DNA from 2 places in the Nitrospira sp. Nam74 genome. Region 1 is predicted to be linked to the other one. Evidence: riboswitches for the same ligand, from Rfam matches in the RefSeq annotation. Region 1 holds a riboswitch; the other holds the start of a gene.
The links. A riboswitch is a leader RNA that binds a small molecule or an ion and turns the genes downstream of it on or off. The one in region 1 is predicted to bind cobalamin.
Positions count from the first base shown of each region.

Region 2: linked by a shared signal. The riboswitch ahead of ACWHYZ_RS06135 (ABC transporter substrate-binding protein) and the one ahead of ACWHYZ_RS18035 (TonB-dependent receptor plug domain-containing protein) in region 1 are both predicted to bind cobalamin.

Region 1 covers NZ_OZ224220.1:3,833,921-3,838,131, reverse strand. The annotation lists gene ACWHYZ_RS18040 (carbon-nitrogen hydrolase family protein) at 1-538, opposite strand, end outside; cobalamin riboswitch at 699-869, shown strand; cobalamin riboswitch at 1,406-1,598, shown strand; gene ACWHYZ_RS18035 (TonB-dependent receptor plug domain-containing protein) at 1,627-3,567, shown strand; gene ACWHYZ_RS18030 (metalloregulator ArsR/SmtB family transcription factor) at 3,621-3,902, shown strand; gene ACWHYZ_RS18025 (hypothetical protein) at 3,932-4,211, opposite strand, start outside; gene ACWHYZ_RS18020 (hypothetical protein) at 4,204-4,211, opposite strand, start outside.
Region 2 covers NZ_OZ224220.1:1,268,137-1,272,347, forward strand. The annotation lists gene ACWHYZ_RS06120 (hypothetical protein) at 15-245, shown strand; gene ACWHYZ_RS06125 (cytochrome b/b6 domain-containing protein) at 630-1,427, shown strand; gene ACWHYZ_RS06130 (molybdopterin-binding protein) at 1,414-2,193, shown strand; cobalamin riboswitch at 2,324-2,520, shown strand; gene ACWHYZ_RS06135 (ABC transporter substrate-binding protein) at 2,609-3,541, shown strand; gene ACWHYZ_RS06140 (FecCD family ABC transporter permease) at 3,571-4,211, shown strand, end outside.

The DNA.
Region 1 (4,211 bases):
GGATTCCGACAAGATCGAACGGAGGAACGGGAAGGGGAACGACGCGTTCCCCAGGATTCGACCACGACTCTGACCCGACACGGAGCGTATTGATCTTGCGGTGACAGCCTATAACAGTGCCGTCAGACGCGATGACGCAGACAGAGTTATGCAGCTTCTGAGTATGCGGGTCGCGTTCCGGAACGGACAAGAAGACCGTGACGTTCAGACGGGAGATCAAACCACAGACATGCTTCATCCAAGGATCCGGTTGAGGCACGATCCAGTCCGTGCCGATCTCGTCGGCGAAGGTGTAGCCAGTGGTGCTCAGTTCGGGAGTCAGGATCCATGCGGCGCGCCATTCCGCTGCGGTGACAAGAGCTTTTTCCAGGAGACGTCGGTTGTACGCTAGGTCGCCCGCTCTGGGCGCGAGATGGAGGAGGGCGATTCGCAACGTGCGAGTCGATCCAGCTTCGAGTCCTGCCGTATGGGCAATAAGAGTGCTCGCGAGGCCGCCCACGCTTGCCTGGAGAAATTGGCGCCGGTTCAAGTTCATCATTCCCTCATCGGCGGATGCAACATACCATCCAGCAGTGCGCAATTCCACTATGTCCCGAAGTGCGCTGCCGACTTGATGGACACTCGATTCGCTTCTGAATACAGAAGACTGATCGACAATGGACTTCAGACTTGACAGAACAAGTCCGCGTCCTCTACTGTGCGCCCGTAATACTCCGGTCTAAGGGAAGAGGGTGCAAACCTTCACGGTCCCGCCGCTGTAACTGGGGACACCGCCGACTATACCTGTCACTGTTCGTTCTCGCGAATGGGAAGACGTCGGCGGTGAGTGAACCAGGAGTCAGAAGACCTGGCTGGAGCTAAAGACTGCTAATCTTCCGTGGGGTGAAGAGAAGCGTGAGGATCGTGGCGGGAGTAATCCTCGAGGTCGCGTTTGCGAATCGACCCCGGGGATTTTTGATTTGTCCGCATTACGTCCTCGACCTCCCGGCCCTCTCTGCGGCGTACGTCTCATTAGATATCTGATTGCTCGCCTCGTTGGTCGGCGGTTGCTCACCAGAAACCGCGCTCGACCTACTAGACTGACCCATCTCCTTCGCCTTCAGTGTTCCATCTTTGTGCCCGTCCGCGCGCCTCTCGCGTGGATCGACCCAAACACGTGGTTTCCAAGGAATCGGGTGTTATTGAGAACTGGTAGGCGTCAATCTGTCCAGAACCTGGTTTGCGTGCGACCAGTCGCGTCGACGGGGCGGGTCATTTCAGCGACATCAAATTCGCTCAGCCTCCTCTGGAGTCCACGTCTGCGAGATGAACGAGAGGCCCTACGGGCAACAACGTTAACTGAAGGGAGAAGGAGGCTTGTAGTTGGTCCACTCATCGGATTTTTAGGAGGGTACGTAGTCATGGATTAAGAGGATTCTCAACGAGCTGCGGAAAGCAACAATCCGTAGCGCCGGGGAAGATGGTGCAAAACCATCACGGTGCCGCCACTGTAAGCGGGGAGTGACCTTGCCATAACGCCACTGTGGATGTCGATCCATGGGAAGGTGCAAGGAAGCGACGATCCGCGAGTCAGGAGACCCGGACTGCCGATATACCGTTCAATCCTTCGAGCATAAGGGGATGGGTATGACATATCAGATTGTGCGAACAGGGCTGATGATTATGTGTTGCTCCAGTGCGTGGTGGGCTCAGTGGGCGGCGGCCGAAGAACCGGCGGAAAAGCCGATCGAAGTTCAGGACGTCATCATCAGCGCGACAAAGACCCCGCTGCCTGCGAGCCAAGTGACGAGTGCTGTCGAGGTGATTACCGGAGAAGAGATGCAGCAAAGGAAAATCAAAACCGTCGTCGATGCACTCCGGCTTGCGCAAGGTGTCGTGGCATTTTCTAACGGTGGTCCGGGAACTTTGGCACAGGTGCGAATGCGCGGAGCAAGCAGCGCTCAAACCATGGTAGTGCTGGACGGCACCATCATGAACAGTCCGACGGATAGCGCCTTCGACTTTGCGAACCTGACAGCCGAGAACATTGAACGCATCGAAATTCTTCGGGGCGCTCAAAGCATGCTGTGGGGATCGGATGCGATTGGCGGCGTGATCAACATTATTACAAAGCGAGGCACAGGGAAACCGACCGTCAGTAGCTTTTTTGAGTATGGTTCCTTTGCCACCATTCGGGAAGGCGCACAAGCGTCAGGAGCCAGAGGGCCTGTCGATTTCTCGATGTCACTCTCGCGCTGGGATACGAGTAATTTCTCCGCCGTGAACTATAGACGTGGCGCGGCCGAACGAGATGGATTCCATAACTGGCAGGCTTCTTCAAAGCTGGGGGTGACTCTACCGAGAGACGGTCGGCTGGAATTTAGTCTCCGTTGGTGGAACTCAGACGTCAATCTGGACAGCGCATTCGGCAACAGTGCCTTCGATGTATTCGGTTCCAAGCAGACGAGCCGGAATCTGACCCTCAGTGCGAGGTACGAACAGCCGATCACTGCTTGGTGGTCGCAAAAGCTCACATTGGCCCAGACCGATCAACGGGTCTTATTTACAAGCGGGACGCTTCAGAGAGAGATCATGACTGGGGTCGTGAGTACACCGTTTCCCTCTCCATCCGATATCTCGATTTTGAATCATCGACTTGAATGGCAGCACAACTTCCAGATCGCGAAACCCTTGCTCCTAACAGCCGGATATCAATTCCGTGACGGACTGGGAAATGCCGGGTCATCCTTCGGCACTGACCAGCCTCAGAGAATTCTCAGGTCGAATGCCGGGTTTGCAGAAGCGCACGTGAATATTTGGGAGCGGCTGTTGATGACGGCCGGTGTACGGCAAGACAGCTACAACGTATTCGGGGACGCCACCACCTATCGCGTCACGGCGGGATATCTCATTCCCGAAACAGGCACAAAAATACGCGGTAGCTATGCGACAGGATTTCGCGCTCCATCGTTAAACGAATTGTTTTTCCAAAACTTCGGCAACCCCGATCTTAAACCGGAAAAAAGCAAAAGCATGGATGTGGGGGTGGAGCAGCGTCTGTTCAAGGATCGCTTACAGATCAACGCCGGCTATTTCTGGAATCACTTCACCGATCAGATCGTGAACGTGACGTCGGCCACGTGTCCTCCTGCCACCTTCGGATTCTGCCCTCAGAATATTCAAGAGTCGAGAAGTGAAGGGGTGGAAGCCGGTTTTCAACTGGCAGTGTTCAATAATGTTAGCCTGAAGGGCCAGTATACCTACACACAGACCAAGGATGTTTCAACCGGTCTTCGGCTCCCTCGCTGGCCCCTCCATCAAGCGAGCATCATTGCGGGGTATCAGCCCCTTGAACGTCTGCTTCTGAATGTCGAATATCGGTATGTGGGAACACGATTCAATGATACTGAGAATACGCAGAAGATGAGTCCCTTCGGAGTCGTGAATGCTCAGGTTACCTATAATGTAACCAAGCAGTTCCAAGTATACGGTCGCGTCGATAATCTCTTCAATGAAAAGTACGAAGAAATCCTCTTCTTCGGTACACCCATTCGGTCTGTCTACGGCGGCATCAGAGTGACGTTATAGGACTACCATGCCTATTAATATTTATTGATATATCGTAGGTCATGCCCCCTACCATGCGACTCAAGAAGACGGCGTTGTTTTTTCACGCCTTGTCCGACGAGAGACGACTGGCATTGCTCGACCGCTTGAAAGGCGGGGAGCATTGCGTCTGCGGACTCACGGATGCTATGAATCCCGGACAATCACGATTGCCATTTCATCTCAAGCTGCTCACGGATGCGGCGCTCCTTCGGGACCGTCGAGAAGGCCGAGACCGAGGGAGCTACTACCGCGTCAAGGGCAGGGACTGGAACGAAGTGATCGCGGAAGAACTTTCAGCGGCAGACGTGTTGTGAAACCCTACACCTCGCACCTGGCTCGAGGATTACCTGATCCGCTGCAGCAAGAACCCCGGTGCCAATAGTGCACGACAGCCCTCCTGGAGCATCACAGGCACCATGGATAGTGCGGCCACCGGATCGGCCCACCACCATCCCAACGTGGCGTTGAGGACTAGTCCGATCAGGAGGGTCCCGGACAAGTAGAGGGCGATTTGCGTTTGGCGAGTTTCGGCCTCCAAGGCTGCGCTCCCGAGACACTCCGCCACACGTCGCTTCGAGGCGGCAAGCCACGGCAATAGGGTGAGTGAACCGATGGCTAGGATG
Region 2 (4,211 bases), 2.6 Mb from region 1:
TTGAGGAGGACCCCATGAAAAAGCTAATGTGGGCGGTCGTTGCAGTCATGTGTCTGGCAGGCTTTAGCTCACCGTCCTTTGCCGACGAGATGGGTAAGGGGAAGGGTGAGATGAAGGGCGAGATGAAAGGCGAAAAAGGAAAAACGGGCGAGAAAGGGGATAAGGGGAAGATGCAGGGCGAGGGCGGCACGATGAAAAGTGACATGGATAAGGGGGATAAGGACAAGATGAAGGGCGGCAAGTAGAGAAAGCGGACCCCACGTCTGGTCTTGCCAGGCACACAATAGACCGGAAGGCGGCCCGCCGGCTTGTAGCCAGCGGGCCGTTCTGTTTTTTAGTGACGGCTCGCTGAAGCGAGCCGGACCCCCCGATAAATGAAGAATATCAAGATACAGGAGCGTAGTCTTGCCGACTCCGATGCAACACATAGGAGTCTCGCTGATGCGAATGATCCGAAGATAGATGAGGGCAGTGTCGAGCGACCGCTGGAAGAAGACGGACAACACACCAGCTTGGCAGACGACGTTTCACTCACCGTGCCCGTCACTTCTGAAGTTGTCCAGGTGGATGCCTGCAACATCTCTGGCGAACCTGCTCAAGACGTACCTGCTAGTCCGGCTGTCGAGTACATCTATCGCCATCGTCTGCCGGTGCGTCTGACACATTGGCTGAATGTCGTCTGCCTTCCCATTCTTGTAATGAGCGGGCTGCAAATCTTCAATGCACACCAAGCGCTCTATTGGGGCGAGCGCTCGGATCGGGATCGTCCCCTATTGTCTATTATGGCCATGAGAATGGAGAACGGCGAGGTGAAAGGCATCACGACCGTCTTAGGCCATGCCTTCGATACCACCGGGGTGCTCGGATTCTCATCAGGGTCAGTTCGCGGATTTCCGTCATGGATGACGATCCCGAGCGGCAAATGGCTCGCCATGGGGCGGCAGTGGCATCTCTTCTTTGCATGGGTGTTTGTTGTCAACGGAGTGTTCTTCGCGCTCTATGCGCTGGTCAGCCGTCATTTCTGGCGAGACCTCTTTCCAAAACTCAAGGATCTTCGCGGGATCGGCCGTGAACTTGTCAATCACTTGAGGTTCCGCCATCCTCAGGGAGAGGAAGCGAAACACTATAACGTTCTGCAGAAACTCGCTTATACGGGGGTCGTTTTCGGATTGGCTCCTCTAATTGTCCTGACCGGTCTAACAATGTCACCGGCCATCGACGCGTCGTTTCCAGGACTGCTCAGTCTGTTCGGAGGTCGGCAGTCGGCCAGGACCATTCACTTTCTGGCATGTTTTGGTTTTATTGGTTTCGTGGCGGTGCATCTCTTGATGGTCGCGACAACCGGACTGAGGAACAACATCACTTCAATGGTGACCGGCTGGTTTCAAACCACGAAGGATGACGAGGCGCGAGATGCAAACCAATAGCAATGATCGCGTAATAGGTCGTCGCCGGCTGCTGGCCGGCGCTGTCCAGGCCGCTGGTCTTCTCTTGTTCGCAGGATGTGACAATTTATCACGCAGCGATTGGTTTACGAGCTTGCTCGGCAAGGCGGAAGGCCTGACTCAGCGCGCCCAACGACTGATCAGCACGAGAAAACCGACGGCAAAGGAGTTTACGGAAGCGGACCTTTCGAGCTTCTTCCCTCCGAACGGCACTCGCGATCCGGACAATCCTGAATATCAAAGGATGGTTCACAGTGGATTTGCGGACTGGAAACTGGAGGTCGGTGGACTCGTCCAACGACCTGCCACCTTCTCATTGGCAGCGCTGCGGGAACTCCCGTCACGTAGTCAGATCACGCGCCATGACTGTGTGGAAGGCTGGAGCGCCATCGGGAAATGGAGGGGCACGCAGTTGAGTCAAATTCTAGAACGGGTCCAGCCGTTACCCACCGCCCGCTACGTCGTCTTTCATTGCGCCGATCCTGACGATGATGGCACGTCTTATTACGAAAGCATCGACTTCGACGACGCTTTTCACCCGCAAACCCTCCTTGCCTATGAGATGAACGATCAGATTCTGCCCATCGCGCACGGCGCACCCATACGCCTCCGCGTGGAGCGCCAGCTCGGCTACAAGCACGCAAAGTACGTTATGCGGATCGAACTCGTGGAGAGCTTTGAGCGAATCGGTGGAGGAAGAGGGGGATATTGGGAAGATCAGGGGTATGAATGGTACGCGGGGATTTAGAGGATGTGAGAAAGCCTCCAATTGCTCTCGCGTTGACCCAAGCATTCGTCATCGAGATCAGTCCACATGTCTGGGGGCTGCCGATGATGGATTCCTGCAACGAATAGTCACTTTTCGAGCTTGACACGTCTGCCATGCGTTCACTACAGTGCCTCCCAGAGAGAACCTCTAGGCAAAGAGAAGAGGGTGCGAATCCCTCGCGGTCCCGCCGCTGTAACTGGGGACGAAAACCGCATAGATGTCACTGTTCGCTGAGGAGCGAATGGGAAGACGCGGCGAGTAGGGGGATCCAGAAGTCAGAATCCATGCCTAAAGGGGATGACCAACTTTCCCTCGTGGGGTGGGGAAGGGTGAGGAACGAAGACGGGAGCAATCCTCTGGGTCTCTAACGCGTACTGACCCCGAGGGTTTTCGTTTGCTCTTGCGACTCGTTCGGTCTTCCCTCATTGTCCTGATCGGATTATTCTCGGTCCCGATCCCCCTGTTTCTTTACGGCATCGCCTACCCGACCCAACCGCTGACGATTCGCGACGACCTCGATCGATCGATTCAATTTGTGAAAGCGCCCATGCGCGTCGTCTCCCTCGCCCCAAGCATCACGGAGATGTTGTTCGCCCTCGGTCTCGATCGCGAGATCATCGCCGTGACGGAGTTCTGCGACTATCCTCCACCGGCACGTCTGAAACAGAAAGTGGGGTATTCGAACCCAAGCATCGAAGCCATCGTGGCGCTCAATCCGGATCTCATCATCGCGCCCCGGGAATTTCTCCGCGCCGACCTTGTCGGGAAAGTAGAGCAACTTCAGATCCCTCTCGTCGTGCTCTCCGCCAACTCGGTGGCCGATATTACGACGCATCTCGCGAAGCTGGGAGCCATCTTCGGGCGTGCATCCCAAGCGGACGCGGCGATTGCACATGTGCAACAGCGCATCGACGCAATCCGCCGGACCACAGCAGGGCGTCCCGGCGTGCGGGTGCTCTACGTGCTCAACAGTCACCCGCTGATTACGGTGGGGCCCGGCAGCTTTATCCATGAGCTCATCGGCTTGGCGGGCGGGATCAATATTGCCGGCAATACGGCCACGCCCTATCCGCGTCTCAACATGGAAGTGGTGTTGCGAGAAGATCCTGATGTCCTGGTATTTCCCGTCGGCAAGGTCGAGAGCGTGCCAGTGAGCGAGCAACAAGTGTGGCAACAATGGCCGGCTCTGTCTGCCGTGAAGCATGAACAGTTGCGGCATGTCCCCTCGGATCTCTTGAATCGTCCTGGTCCCCGGATTGGTGACGGGCTGGAAGCGCTTGCACGGGCGATTCATCCGGAAGCCTTCACGGGAGCATCAGCTCGTTGAGCCGCATGAAGACCCTTGCGGAGCCAGAAGTGTCTGAGCGCGTTACGGCAGGGAACCCTGGTTCCGTTCATGGGGCGTCCATTGGCTTGAGTACTACCAGTGACGCCATGGTCGGTCGTGGACAACGAGGCCTCTACATTGTTGTCAGTCTCTCGATCGCCTTGGCTCTTCTTGTCGTCCTTTGTCTTCAAGTCGGAAGCCAGTATATCGATCCCATCACAATACTGTCGTTACTTGGCCACGCGATCCAGAGTGGGGACGTGAGTCGCGAGTCGATAGGGACCACGGGGACAATTCTGTTCCATGTTCGATTGCCCCGCGTGCTGTTGAGCATCATCGTTGGGGCCAGCCTCGCATCCGTCGGTGCCGTGCTCCAAGCGCTCTTGCGTAATCCGCTTGCGGACCCTTATGTCCTGGGCATTTCTTCCGGATCGGCGCTCGGCGCCTCTTTAGCGATGTTGTTCGGCATCGGCACCTCCTTTCTGGCATTGACAGCGTTGCCGCTCTGTGGATTTGCGGGCGGGTTGATCTCGCTCATCGTGGTCTATCGAATCGGCTCCTCGGGGGGTCGTCTTCCCGTCCACAGTTTGCTCCTGGCAGGAGTCATCCTCAATGCGATTTTCACGGCTCTCATTATGTTTATTACGTCCATCATGGAACCGAACCGCTC